DNA from 4 places in the Alteromonas sp. KS69 genome. Region 4 is predicted to be linked to each of the others. Evidence: predicted binding sites of a transcription regulator. Region 4 holds the regulator's gene; each other region holds the start of a gene.
The links. The regulator sigma-54, encoded in region 4, starts transcription at its own class of promoters, with help from an activator protein. The targets are predictions, from matches to a motif close to GTTGGCACGNNNNTNGNNT.
Positions count from the first base shown of each region.

Region 1: a site for sigma-54 is predicted at 1,684-1,702, ahead of flhA (flagellar biosynthesis protein FlhA). Genes of this name have one in related genera too.
Region 2: a site for sigma-54 is predicted at 1,667-1,685, ahead of C7Y69_RS03780 (EF-hand domain-containing protein). Genes of this name have one in related genera too.
Region 3: a site for sigma-54 is predicted at 2,049-2,067, ahead of C7Y69_RS16505 (BON domain-containing protein). Genes of this name have one in related genera too.

Region 1 is NZ_PYHU01000005.1:342,164-345,685, reverse strand. Features, by position in the region: gene fliR (flagellar biosynthetic protein FliR) at 1-398, shown strand, start outside; gene flhB (flagellar biosynthesis protein FlhB) at 417-1,547, shown strand; gene flhA (flagellar biosynthesis protein FlhA) at 1,758-3,522, shown strand, end outside.
Region 2 is NZ_PYHU01000005.1:89,075-92,596, forward strand. Features, by position in the region: gene C7Y69_RS03775 (sensor histidine kinase) at 1-1,208, opposite strand, end outside; gene C7Y69_RS03780 (EF-hand domain-containing protein) at 1,312-1,593, opposite strand; gene C7Y69_RS03785 (EAL domain-containing protein) at 1,894-3,522, opposite strand, start outside.
Region 3 is NZ_PYHU01000035.1:74,956-78,477, reverse strand. Features, by position in the region: gene C7Y69_RS16520 (hypothetical protein) at 1-99, shown strand, start outside; gene C7Y69_RS16515 (hypothetical protein) at 185-766, shown strand; gene C7Y69_RS16510 (endonuclease/exonuclease/phosphatase family protein) at 821-1,807, opposite strand; gene C7Y69_RS16505 (BON domain-containing protein) at 2,102-2,713, shown strand; gene C7Y69_RS16500 (hypothetical protein) at 3,084-3,446, shown strand; gene C7Y69_RS16495 (DUF2891 domain-containing protein) at 3,490-3,522, opposite strand, start outside.
Region 4 is NZ_PYHU01000010.1:166,703-170,224, forward strand. Features, by position in the region: gene rapZ (RNase adapter RapZ) at 1-486, opposite strand, end outside; gene ptsN (PTS IIA-like nitrogen regulatory protein PtsN) at 525-968, opposite strand; gene hpf (ribosome hibernation promoting factor) at 977-1,264, opposite strand; gene C7Y69_RS09220 (RNA polymerase factor sigma-54) at 1,294-2,778, opposite strand; gene lptB (LPS export ABC transporter ATP-binding protein) at 2,854-3,522, opposite strand, start outside.

The sequences.
Region 1 (3,522 bases), on a different contig from region 4:
TTTACTTAATTCTAGCTACCTTGCTTTTTTGGACCTTAGACGGGCATCTCGCGATGATCCACATGATTGTGTTGAGCTTTCATGCGTTCCCAATAGGAGAAGCATGGTGGACAGGGGAGCAGTTTAGGGAAATTGCCCACTGGGGCGGTTGGATGTTTATCTCAGCGATTACGTTGTCATTGGCGCCCATTGTGTCCCTTCTCATTGTAAATTTAGCGTTTGGCGTAATGACCAAAGCGGCACCTCAGCTTAATATTTTCAGTATCGGCTTTTCTATTGCCCAGGTGATGGGGTTGCTCATCATTTGGATAACCCTAGATAACTTTACTGCGCATTTTGAAACGCAGTGGCTGCGGGCAGAGCAGTTTATGTGTCAACTTCTTAGGATTTGCCCATGAAAATAAGTCAGGTGATACATGGCTGATTCAGATTCTAGCGAAAAAACAGAAGACCCCACGGGGAAAAAACTCGAAGACACCCGAAAAAAAGGGCAGATAGCCCGATCCCGAGAGCTATCCACAACCTTAGTGTTAGTGGTCAGTGCCTTTATGTTTTTGTTCGTTGGAGGCTGGATTGCCGAGTCGGTATTTAAGCTGACGCAGCGCATGTTTGTTCTGTCTCGAGATGAAACCTACGATACCACCCATATGTTTGGTGCATGGGGTGAAGCAATTTCGACAGTCAGTGTACCTGTATTGCTTTATATGACGGTGGCCATGTTAGCCGGAATATATGGCTCTATTGCGTTAGGCGGCTACAACTTCACCTGGGAAGGTGCCAAATTTAAAGGCTCTAAAATGAGTCCGCTTAGTGGATTTAAGCGTATGTTTGGCATGAATGGCTTGGTAGAATTAATTAAATCTATCGCCAAAGTGGTTGTCATCGTTGGGATGGCATTAGGTGCACTGCTGTTTTTTGAAGACGAAGCGCTGCACCTTGATTTAGATCTGTACCCGGGTAATATTTTTCACGCGTTAGATATGCTGAAATGGGCTTTTATCATGTTGGTTTGCGGCATGATACCTATTGCGCTTATTGATGTGCCTTATCAAATTTATAAGCACAACAAAGAAATTAAGATGACTAAGCAAGAGGTGAAAGACGAGCGTAAAAACTCTGAAGGTGATCCTTTGGTAAAAGGGCGCATCCGTCGCTTGCAGTATCAAGCTGCCACTAAACGAATGATGCAAGAAGTTCCTCAGGCCGATGTGGTGGTAACCAACCCAACTCATTACTCTGTAGCAATAAAATATGATGACAGTGGTAATCGTGCCCCAGTCGTTGTGGCAAAAGGCACCGATGAATTAGCCATGCATATTCGTAAAATAGCCACTGCTAACGATGTACCGCTTATTCCATCGCCCATGTTAGCCCGAGCCGTTTACTACTCAACTGAGATTGACGGTGAAGTGCCTAATGCCTTGTTTATGGCGGTAGCGCAAGTATTAGCCCACGTTTATCAGTTAAAAGCACACAGAGCGGGTAAAGGGAAACGACCCAAACCGCTTAAACGTGATTTACCCATACCACCAGAGCTACGCCGTTAGAGCGCTGCTTTTGGCCTAAATTAGCGCTAAATTACGGCTAAGATATCGCTAAGGCCAGGGCTCAAAGTGAGCCCCTCTTAATTGTAATTCTGTAAATTGCGCCCCTCCTACTTACGTTTAATCGGTTTTGTATAAAGCTGGCACGGTAGTTGTAATACTCATTGAAAGATAGCGTTAAGCGTCAATTTTCCGATAGAGAGACTCCCTGTAATGCAGTTATCCGGTTACCTTCAGCGATTCGATAAAAGTCAGCTGCAGAACATTACCAGTGGCTTAGGCGCTCCCATTGTTCTTCTTGCCATTATGGGCATGGTTATTCTTCCCATGCCGCCATTTCTGCTCGACGTATTGTTCAGCTTTAATATAGCCCTGTCTTTAGTCATTATTTTGGTGGCAGTATTAACGCAAAAGCCAGTTGATTTCGGTATTTTTCCCCTAGTATTACTTATCGCTACTGTTTTGCGCTTAGCGCTAAACGTGGCCTCTACCCGTGTGGTATTGCTTTATGGGCATGAGGGGGGCGATGCGGCTGGTAAGGTTATCGAAGCATTTGGTGCGGTGGTTATTGGCGGCAACTATGCAGTGGGTGTGGTGGTCTTTGCTATCTTGCTTATTATCAACTTTAAAGTAGTCACCGCCGGTGCTGGGCGTATTTCAGAAGTAAGTGCCCGCTTTACGCTTGATGCCATGCCAGGTAAGCAAATGGCTATTGATGCCGATTTGAATGCGGGTTATATCGACCAAGATCAGGCGCGTGCTCGCCGAGAAGAAATAACCGCCGAAGCAGACTTTTATGGCTCAATGGACGGTGCGTCAAAATTTGTGAAAGGTGATGCGGTCGCCGGACTCTTTATCATGCTTATCAATATTGTGGGTGGCCTTTTTATTGGCATGATTCAACACGGATTAAGTTTTGGTAACGCCATCGAGGTATACACCATTTTAACCATTGGTGACGGTTTGGTGGCGCAAATACCCTCACTGTTACTGTCTGTGGCTACCGCTATTATTGTTACTCGTGAAAACGAAACCCAAGAAATGGGCAAAGAAATACGTAGTCAATTAGGTAACAGCCAAGCCCTTTATATTGCCTCTGGTGTTTTATTTGTCATGGGGATTATTCCTGGTATGCCTCATTTGGCCTTTATTGGGTTTTCAGTGCTTATCGCTGGTTACGCTTATTGGCAGGGTGTTGCGGCTAAACGCGAGGCAGAAAAACCTAAAACCCCAGCGAATATCGTGAAAGATGACACTGTTGCGCCCGAAATAAAAGAGCTTGGGTGGGATGATGTGCAGCACGTAGATACCATCGGTTTAGAAGTCGGGTACCGATTAATCCCCTTAGTAGATAAGTCTCAGGGCGGAGAACTGCTCACTCGTATCAAAGGGGTGCGTAAGAAGTTATCTCAAGAGTTAGGCTTTCTTATTCCACCGGTGCACATTCGCGATAATTTAGATTTAGAACCTAATTTATACACCATTGCGATGTTGGGCGTAACTATTGGCGATGCGCAAATAAGTCACGATGAAGAACTTGCGATTAATCCGGGTCAAGTATTTGGCAAGCTGGAAGGCCGTGCAACCAAAGACCCTGCCTTTGGCTTAGATGCGGTATGGATAAAACCGAATAAGCGTGAGCATGCGCAAACACTGGGTTATACCGTGGTTGATGCTGCTACTGTGGTTGCTACTCATTTAAGTCAATTGCTGACTAACAACGCCTACCAACTACTTGGACATGAAGAAGCGCAGCAGCTTCTAGATATGCTAGCTAAGCAGCATCCTAAACTAGTTGAAGGGTTAGTGCCTGATATTCTGCCGTTAAGCACCATTGTTAAAGTGCTGCAAACCTTGCTGTTTGAAGGAGTGCCTATTCGTGACATGCGTACCATTGTACAAACCTTGAGCGAATACGGCCCGCGTAGCCAAGACCCAGATGTACTAGTGTCTGCGGTACGTATTGCGCTTAAACGCC
Region 2 (3,522 bases), on a different contig from region 4:
TCTTTGGCAATCCGCTTGCCCCGATTTGCAACGTCCAATATAGCAAAGTTATTATCTAAATATATATGTACATTGATGGGTCGCCCTACAGCACCATGAGCTACTGCGTTAGACACCAAATTGTCGAGTATTCGTCGGAATAACTCTTCGTCAGTCCAAATATGACTGCTTTCTACCGATACCGTCACTTCACGTTCTTGTAACGCCAGTGCGTAATCACCCAAACATGCATCAACCAACTTCTTCGCATCAGTTTTAACAATGTCGGGCTGAGCTTGCTGTAATAACAAATTATAATCGAGTAATTTTTCGATTAGTGTGTTCAATCTTTGCGTACTTGCGCTAAGAAGCGACAATATTTCACGTTGAGGATCATTTAAATCGCCCACAACATTTTCCGATAATAAACTACATCCTTCTTTAATGCTGGCTAACGGTGTTTTCAACTCGTGAGCAGCATGCCGCAACAATGCTGTGCGTATATGTTCCAATTGACCAAGGCGATCGTACAGCCAATGCAGATCTTTCTCCACATCTATTAACTCTCGCGGAGCTTGGCGAGACAAAGGGGGAAGATCACCTTGTTGATGAGCCACTATGCGTATTATTTGCTTTAGTTTATTGACTGGATTAACAATCAGTTGGCTTCCTAATAGGATAAGCAGCAAAGAAACACTTACCAACATCGCCGTAGACCACGCCTGCTTTGCTTGCATCGCGTTTAAGTCATCTTGCTGCACTTTGACCCGTTCGGAAATAGCAAGTTCCACGTCGCCTCGAAGTTGTGAAACACTTCGTGAGACGTTAGCTAGATACGCATTAAGTAGGAGTTGATCTTCAATTATGCGGTAATCAGAAAGGTCGCCTAATTGTTCTGACAACCTCTCGCAGGTTCTCTGAACAGATAAGGCTTGGCAAAGATTATCAGCAGCCACGGCAAATTGATCGAGTGCATTATCGGATAAGGTGGCAACTTTTTCGGTGCGAATAACGGCGTATTGGCGAATACTTCGCTCTAAATCAACAACAGCACCATCCAGGCGCTGCATATCGCCCACAACATCAACCACATACCGGGTTTCCAGCGTGGTCATTTGCCCCACTTTAGCTAAGTCACTTTGACTTTGCCACAACAGCGCAATTAATGGAATTAACGCCAGCACGAAGCTACCTAGCGTTAGTTGACGTAATGAGCCTAGCTGAACCAGCCGTTCACCAAATGAAAATTTCTCAATCAGAGTGGTATTCCTTCAAACAAGTACCGGCAGGCGCATCTGCTAGGCTTTTATTTATTTTGCTCGCTGACTGCCGCTATTTACTAACGGCAGATTTTGCATTTCCCGGTGTCAGTTTACTTTTTGCTAATTCGTCTTCGGTTAATTTGCCATCTTCATTGTCGTCAATTAACCCGAAATTACGCAATAGTTCGGTGTGACGAACCGCTTCTTTTAGTGATATCAAACCGTCTTTATTAGTATCTAGCTGCTGCATTAACGTTTTCGCAGGTGACGCATGCGCTTCAACTACCGAAATAGTCTGTATCGCCGTGATAGTCATTAAAATCAGAAAAACCTTCTCTAGTCGTTTCATCATGAATCCTCCGCATTACTGCTTGTTTATAATTCCCTTAAACTAACTTCGATAACGCTGTTAACTCTGATTAGATAAGCTAAAATTGAGCCAAAAATACAATTAAACTATATATCATACACTTACAGAAAATAAACTGACTAGTCTCCTGTTCGATGTATCTAGAAACAGACACAGTTACACAAACTCCTGTAAATGTATCCAACAACCCAATAAAGCGTCAAATAGGTTGCAAAAACAGCCTGTTAGAATAGCCTATTTAACTCCCTTAAAAAAAGAAATGCATTGGCATTGAATGCCTACCTAGGCTTCACTATTGTCTGTATTACCGATGTAAAATTGTTTAGGTGATTGAACAAGCTCATCCATAGGAATAGGTTTGCTAAACATAAATCCTTGAATGTAGTCACAACCGTGATCAATCAAATAATGCCACTGTGTTTCATTCTCAATACCTTCAGCACATACAGACAGTGAAAGACGTTTGGCCAAATCGATAATAGCGCCCGTTACCAAACGGCTTCTGTCTGATGTTTCTAACTCATGTACAAATTGCTTATCAATTTTTAGGGTATCGATACTTATTTGGGTCAAATAACTTAGTGAAGAATAACCCGTACCGAAGTCGTCAAGGGCAATGGCGCATCCCATGTTGCTCATGCGCTTAAAGAATTTATTTGAAGACGCAAAGTTCTCTAAGTAAGCAGACTCGGTTACCTCGAATTCTACATATTCAGGGTTTACATCGTAGCGCGTAAAAATCTCATAGATATTATCAAACAGGTTGCTATCACGAAGATCGTGCCCTGATAGATTCACTGACACGCGAAAACGATGGGGAAGCCATTCTCTTAATTTGGGCAGATCAATACAGACTTTTTCAATGACCCAGCGCGTAATGGCAGATATCTTGCCGCCTTGTTCCGCGATGGGTATAAATTCATTCGGGCTGACCAAGCCATATTCGGGGTGTTGCCATCTAAGAAGCCCCTCTAAGCCGATAACCTTCCCTTTTTGATCGACTTTAACTTGGTAGTACACCATAAACTCATCATTCTTTAGCCCTTGCTCTATGGCATTAGCTAAATGGAATTTACGCTTATGTGATTCCACCATATCAGGTGTAAATATGGTAAAGCTGCCACGCCCTTTAGCTTTAGAGCGGTACATGGCAAGGTCTGCGTTGCTCATTAATTCGCTTAAATCGTAGTCGGCGTCTATGGCTCGCGCTACGCCCACACTAACGCCGACAGACAATGATAATCCTCGTAATTCAAAAGGACTGGTAAAGGCATCAATTAATCGAATGGCCATATTTTCAAGAGTGGTATCTCGCGTTTCCCTGTCGGGTAGTACTAAAAATTCATCTCCCCCTAAACGGGCGACTAAATCCCCTTCCCGCAACAGTGCGCTCACCCTATCTGCCACTTCTATCAATATTAGGTCACCGGTCTCATGACCGAGTGAATCATTTATTCCTTTAAACCCATCTAAATCGAAAAACAGAAGCGCTAGATCATCATCATTTCTTCGAGCTCGAGCCAACTCTAAACGCAAATTATCAAGCACAAATTGCCTATTAGGTAACCCGGTCAGGCTGTCATAGTTCGCCAAGCGAATCATGGTTTCCTGTTGGTCGACCAACGTTTGATTTTGTTCATGATTAATGAGTAGTTCAACCTCTATCATTTCTAACAGGAGGTTGATGTTTTCTCCTAACTCCCCAATTTCATCTCTCGAAGTAAGGTTTTGCCGTAACGCATAATCCTTTGTATCGGTGACTTGTTTGGTGAAAAAACTCAACTCACTTAAAGGGCGAAATACACGACTAATAAAAAACAATGTGCCAATAATGCTTATTACCCAAAGCACGAAGATAAGAGGAACGACATTCAGCAATAAACTTTTAACACTACCGGTGAGAGGTGCCTT
Region 3 (3,522 bases), on a different contig from region 4:
GTAATTTTGGCAAAAATACGTCGTCAGCAAGATAACCTTGCAGACTCAATGCATTTTGAAATATGTCAATTGTCTACGGAACTTCCTAAGTCGGCGTAAATCTTAATTAGTATAATAAACTATGGTTCACTTGTGAGCGTAATTACATCTATATAAAGTGAGTAAAAATCAAGTGGAGAGAGTTGTGAACTCTGAATCGGTAGTTGAACTTCGCAACTATGAAAAAAGCCAGTTAAAACAGGTTAGTGTTATTTCGGGTATTTCACCTAATGCCATGCGAAGGGTATTTGGTGGGTGGATATTATTTGCTGCATTAGTAGGAATAATTGTTTCTGTTGCACCGGATTTAGATAGTCAATTTATTGGTTTAACCCTATTTGTTTTAGTGGCCTTCACAGTCGTAATGTTCTGGCAAAGCCGAATCTCTGAAGGTTGGCCAGCCATTATTTGCGATGATGAATATATCGGTGTGGTAAGAGATCCTGTTCTGCGTGAATATGTGTGTGTTAAAAAAAGCATAATTACCGATGCACAACCTTCATTGATTAAACCCAACAAAAAAGCGGTTGAAATGAGTTTGGATACTAGCGCACTTAGCGAAACCGATACCGCTATTTTGAAACAAGCAGTGTGGCCGCGAGAAGACAAACTTATTGGTCTTGCCCACTTTAAGCGTCGTGAAGAAGCATGCGAAAGCGTAATGTGGTGCGTAAATCACAATACGAAAGCAGTTAGGTCAGTTCCAATACGCCGTGTGCCTACCTAGTTGTAAGCCTTTTCAATATTAAGCCGCTTTATAGCGGCTTTTTACTTTCTGCATTCAGGCTTTTGGCTTTAGCTTCAATCGCGTTAGCAGCGGGTAGTGATCTGAGCCAATATCAGGCAATTTCCTAATGTCTTCCAGCATAAAGTGACTCGAATGAAACACATGGTCCAATGGCCATTTAACTAGCGGGTAGTGGGCGTGAAAAGTATTAAAAAAAGCACGTCCGATTCTTGGGTCAAGCATACCGCTTATTTTCTTAAATTTTCTGGTAGTAGGCGACCATGCTACATCGTTCAAGTCCCCAGCTACTATTATAGGCCCGTCCTTTTTAGCTATTTCATGGCCTACCATAGTGAGTTCGACATCTCTGGGCCTAGCCGTTTTGTTCTCTGTGGGGCTGGGTGGCTTCGGATGAAGAAAGTAAAGTGTCACATCTTGTCCGTCCATATCAATGGTAACAAGCATGGAGGGCACGTCATCTTCTACTAAGTAGTTGAGTTTGGCGGTTTTCAATGGGTATTTACTGTAAAGGTGCATACCATACAAATTTTCCAAAGGGCAATGCTGCTGGTGAGGATGAGTTTCGTTTAACGCAGATAGGGCTATTTCCCAGCGCTTGTTAGATTCAAGAGTAACGACGAAGTCTGGATTGGTGTCACGTACATGCTTTAATAACTTTTCGTAATCTTCATTGGGCATAAAGACATTGCTCGATAGGATACTAATGCTCTCACCCGCATCTTGAGAAGATGCCTTAACCACTTCCTTTTTGTAAAACAAAGTATAAGGCATTATCCAAATAGCTTGGTAAATCGCGCAGGCCATTAAACTAATATAAAGGAATGCGGTAATAAGCGTGTTGAATCCAGAGAGCTCCGATGGATACATAACGCCTCGGGCAATTATTACTATCACCATTAAACCTAGTAATTGAAGCCGTGGAAATTCCCATACCCTCACTAGCCAATGTTTCGACGGTAGTGATGGCGCTAATGTGACAGCAATAAGAAATATCGCCATGGTGTTCAGTAAAATATTCATTGTCGTTCCTGACTAAGTTGTTTTTTGCTTTGCTGTCTTGCTTGCGAACTCTTTAAACAAGACAAACTCGGCTATTGCTCGATTAATAATAAGTATATTGGTTAACGAATATTCAATTTTCGTTCCGGTTGAGCAAGATGTAAGTAAAAAATGCGCATAGGTCGAAAAGTTTGCAGAGATGTTAACAAGTGATAATTAAAGTGAAAGTGAAGTAAATTGTTATAAATCAGTCGGTTGCTGCGTTGGCTCGAGTTTCGCATTAGCTATTGGGAGTTTCAACAAAGGAGAACTGTTATGAAACGTACATTACTTTCTATACTTGTAGCGACCTCGATGACAACTGCAGCTTTTGCTGGTGACATGGAGACAGATAACAAATGGGAAAAAGGCGCTAAGGATGCGTGGATAGACGGCAAAGCCGAAGCAACACTACTATTCAACGGCAACCTTGATTCATTCGATATCAATACAGACGTAAACAACGGTAACGTTGTTCTGACAGGTAAGGTAGATCATTCAGTTGATAAGAAATTAGCAGAAGAGTTAGTTTCAAATATCGACGGTGTTATGTCAGTAGACAACCAGCTTTCTATTATTGAAGAGAAAGACATGGATAAAATGGCAAGCGACATGTCGGATGACGCTGAATCAGAATATGATGAGCAAACGGGCACGCTTACTGATGCCAAAATTGCTACTGTTATTAAAACTCGCCTATTAATGGATAGCGACATCTCTGGTTTCGATATTGATGTAGATGTTGAAGCCGGTAACGTTACACTAACGGGTAACGTAGACTCAGACGCCGAGCGTCAACTTGCTGTCGAAATAGCGAAAAATGCTTCAGATGTAAAAAATGTTGAAGATAATTTGCAAGTTATTACTGAAACAGCCATGAAACACTAAGCAGTTATTAGTAAGATGAAAGGGGCCAATCGGCCCCTTTTTTAATGTCTATCAAACCCTAGAATTCCATAATAACGCGATATATCGAGTAGTAAAGTGACATTTGCGCTTATTTCAACATGCCGTTTTTTCGCAGCAACATGTAGTATTTTCCCATCCAGTTTACAACTTTTGTCTTACAACCTTTGACGAATTTTCTTTCTAACCCTTGATGCGTATACTCTTCGCGGTAATCAGGTAGCAGTAAGAAATTTGGAACACAATGTGCAATACAAGTTGTAATTAAGTGTTTAAGTTACAACGTGCAGTAGTCATTTAGAACCAACGCGTTCTTACATGGATAATAGCAAGTTAGTATAAAAGGAAGTGAATGATGAAAGTATTAAATTGGTTAGTTTCAGGTGTGTTGATTTCACTGCTTATTGTGCTTGCAGGCGTGTTAACAAACAACATGGCTTATGTGGGTAAAGCGAACGCAGATGATTCAGACAAATCCCACCATGCCTCTATCGTAAAAGTAGAACGCATACTTGCTCAGACCGAGTTCGATGTATCTCAGAAGCGAGATTTATTACGTAAAACACGTATTGAGTTTTACCTTGCAGAAGCAAAGCAGGCGGACTTACGTAATTGGACATTTAAGCGTGATGATTTAATCGACCGCGCAAAGAACATTTTAGTCCATCACCAAACACAGTTTACTTCAACAACTACAGAGTTTGCGAGCATCTAAGCTCGCCAACTCTGCTTCATTTAATCTAGTATTAGTAAGTGGTTTAAAGCCCGCGTTGGGTTTCCAGATAAGTAGC
Region 4 (3,522 bases):
CAATACTAGGCGAGAGCTTTTCTTGCCTAGAATTCGCTCGCGAATAAGCTCTGCGAGTTGATGAATAGTGAGTTTATCCGTATCAATATACAAATCGGCGCGCTCAACAATAGGCGCAAGTAAGTCTGATTCGGCTTTTATCGATTCAGATAAAGATTTGTTGAGCTTAGCTAGCGGATGTAATCGGCGGGTTTCGCTGAAACGCTTCACCAGTACATCGTCACTCGCGTCGATGTACACAATGGTCATAGACCACGATGAGGGTAGGTAATCTAAGATCTCTACCAAGTCCGCTGGATTTTTGGGTAGGTTTCTTACATCGATACTTACCGCAACTTGGTCATATTCATCAACCACGGTATGGGTCAGAGTAGGGAGAAGGTTAACCGGAATATTATCTACGCAATAGTAACCTAAATCTTCAAGGGCACGTAGCGCAACTGATTTTCCTGAACCGGATCGACCACTGATAATAATCAGTTTCACCTGCATTTCTCCCTTTTAAAATATGGTGCAGTGCTTTTTTAGCTTAAAGCCGTAATGATGTCATCACTGGTGGAGGCCCGCCTAATGGCTTTCACCGTTTCTTTATCACTTAGCTTACCCGCCACGGTAGCGAGTGTTTGTAAGTGACCTTCTGTTTTCTCTTCTGGCACTAATAGGGCAAAGAATATATCTACGGGCTGATCGTCAAGCGCATCAAAATCGATGGCAGGGTTGCTGGTTACAATAATGGCGATAACGTGTTCTAAGCCCGGTAATCGACCGTGGGGCAGAGCAATACCATTGCCAATACCCGTACTCCCCATTCGTTCACGGGTTAGTAGACTATTTAATACACTAGCCTGATCGATGTCGGGATTATTTTTAGCAGCAATGTCGCTAATAATCTCTAGAATACGTTTTTTACTGTTACATTGAACCGCACACTCGGTGCGGTCCAAACTTACTATGGCTTGAATTTCCATACTAATATTTAGTGCTTTTTCAGCTTTTCCTTATGCTTGATAACTTGCCTGTCGAGTTTGTCGATCATGCTGTCTATCGCCGCATACATGTCTGTATTATGAGATGAAGCAAACACTTCTGCGCCGCTAAGGTGCATGGTGGCTTCGGCTTTTTGATTGAGTTTTTCGACGTTCAGGATGACATGCACATTAGATATGTGATCAAAGTGACGCTCTAGTTTGCTGAACTTAGTATCGACATAGCTACGCAAAGAATCAGTAATTTCGACATGATGACCGGTAAGGTTGATTTGCATATTTCGTCTTCCTTAAATTATCAAGGCCTTTAAATAAGGCTTTTGCGTTGGTTTGACGGCGGAATCGATAACGATTCCCGGTATTTTGCTATTGTTCGCCGGGCTACTTTAATGCCTTGTTCGGCCAACAATTGAGCAATCTTGCTATCGCTTAATGGCTTGCTGGGCGTTTCCGCTGCCACAAGCTTTTTAATTAGTGCGCGAATAGCGGTAGATGAACACTCACCACCAGATTCCGTTGCTACATGGCTAGAGAAGAAATATTTCAACTCGAAAATGCCACGAGGGGTATGCATATACTTTTGCGTGGTGACTCGTGAAATGGTGGATTCATGCATATCTACCATTTCTGCGACATCATTTAGCACCATTGGTTTCATCATTTCTGGGCCGTGCTCGAAAAAGCCCATTTGTTGCTGCACAATACAGTTTGCTACTTTCATCAAGGTGTCGTTTCTTGACTCAAGGCTTTTTATAAACCACTTGGCTTCTTGCATATGCGAGCGAATAAATTGCGAATCGCTGCTGTTTTTAGAGCGTCGGCTCATGGCAGCGTATTGTTGATTTACGCTTAATTTTGGCAAGCTGTCGGGATTAAGTTCTACTACCCAACGGCCATTCTTTTTGTTTACCGAAACATCAGGAATAACGTATTCGGGTTCTTTAGTAATTAATGCACTGCCAGGACGAGGATTCAACGTTTGCAATAAGCGCATGGCTTCACGAAGTTGATCTTCTTTCAAACGACTCTTGCGCATTAACGTACGGTAATCTTTGCTGCTCAGCAGGTCTGAGTACTCATTAATAAGCTGTCTGGCTTCGGTAAGCCATGGCGTATCGTCTGAGAACTGGCGAAGCTGCACGAGCAAACATTCTTGCGGTGTACGTGAACCTGAACCAATAGGGTCGAACATTTGAATACGTTTTAGTACACATTCAACTTCGTCCATTTCTACCAACTCTTCAACATCGTCAGAGTTTACCGATTCTAAAATCTGTTCAATGGGTACGTTAAGGTAACCAGATTCATCAATTGAGTCGATAATGGCGGTAGCAATGGCGCGGTCTGTATCTGAAAACGGGGTTAAGCGCATCTGCCAAAGCAAATGGTCTTGAATATTGTCGGTGGTTTCACCCTGAAACAATTGGTCGTCATCATTATTCGATGGGCCAGGAGCGGGGGCAGAAGAGGCCGAGTAATACTCATCCCATGTGCTGTCGATTGGCAACTCGTCGGGAAGATCGTTCTTTTCAAGCGCGTCACCAGCTTCTAATGAATCGCTAGAAGCAGTAGGAGCAGCTTCTACAGAAGGGTCGTCGCCGTCCATGTTGTTTTTCTCAACAGGGTGGTCATCACCGCCTTCTTCAACTTCTAAAAGAGGGTTTGAGTCAAGTGCTTCCTGAATCTCTTGTTGCAGGTCGAGCGTAGACAACTGCAGCAGCTTGATTGCCTGCTGCAACTGCGGTGTCATGGTAAGTTGTTGACTGAACTTTAGCTGTAAAGATGGTTTCATCTACGTCTTATTTTTAAACTCTTGTTGTGAATATACCCGTGCTTAAAACTGAAAATGACAATTCGGTTACAGTAACTATAGCCTGAATTGTTCTCCTAGGTATACATCCCTTACTTTCTGATTACTTAAAACTTGTTCTGCCGTCCCTTGCGCGATGAGTTCGCCTTGGCTCACAATATACGCTTTCTCACACACATCCAGTGTTTCTCTTACGTTGTGATCGGTGATGAGGATTCCAATTCCTCTGTCACGAAGATGTTGAATGATCTTCTTTATATCATTAACCGATATAGGATCAACACCAGCAAATGGCTCATCAAGCAAAATAAATTGCGGATCGGCTGCTAATGCTCGTGCGATTTCTACTCGGCGGCGTTCACCACCGGATAAACTCATACCCGTACTATTACGTATATGGTTGATATTAAATTCATCAAGTAGCGCATCGGCTTCTTGTTCTTGTTCTGATGAACTTAACCCTTTACGGGTTTGCAAGATAGCCATGATGTTCTCAAACACCGTCAATTTTCTAAAAATAGAGGCTTCTTGCGGCAAATACCCAATACCGCGGCGAGCACGTTCGTGCATGGGCTCGTGGGTTAATTCGCTGTCATCAATACTGATTTTGCCCTTATCTAGAGGAACTAAGCCAACAATCATGTAGAAGGTAGTCGTTTTACCGGCACCATTCGGGCCGAGTAATCCAACGATTTGCCCCGTCGATACTGATAAGCTTACATCGCG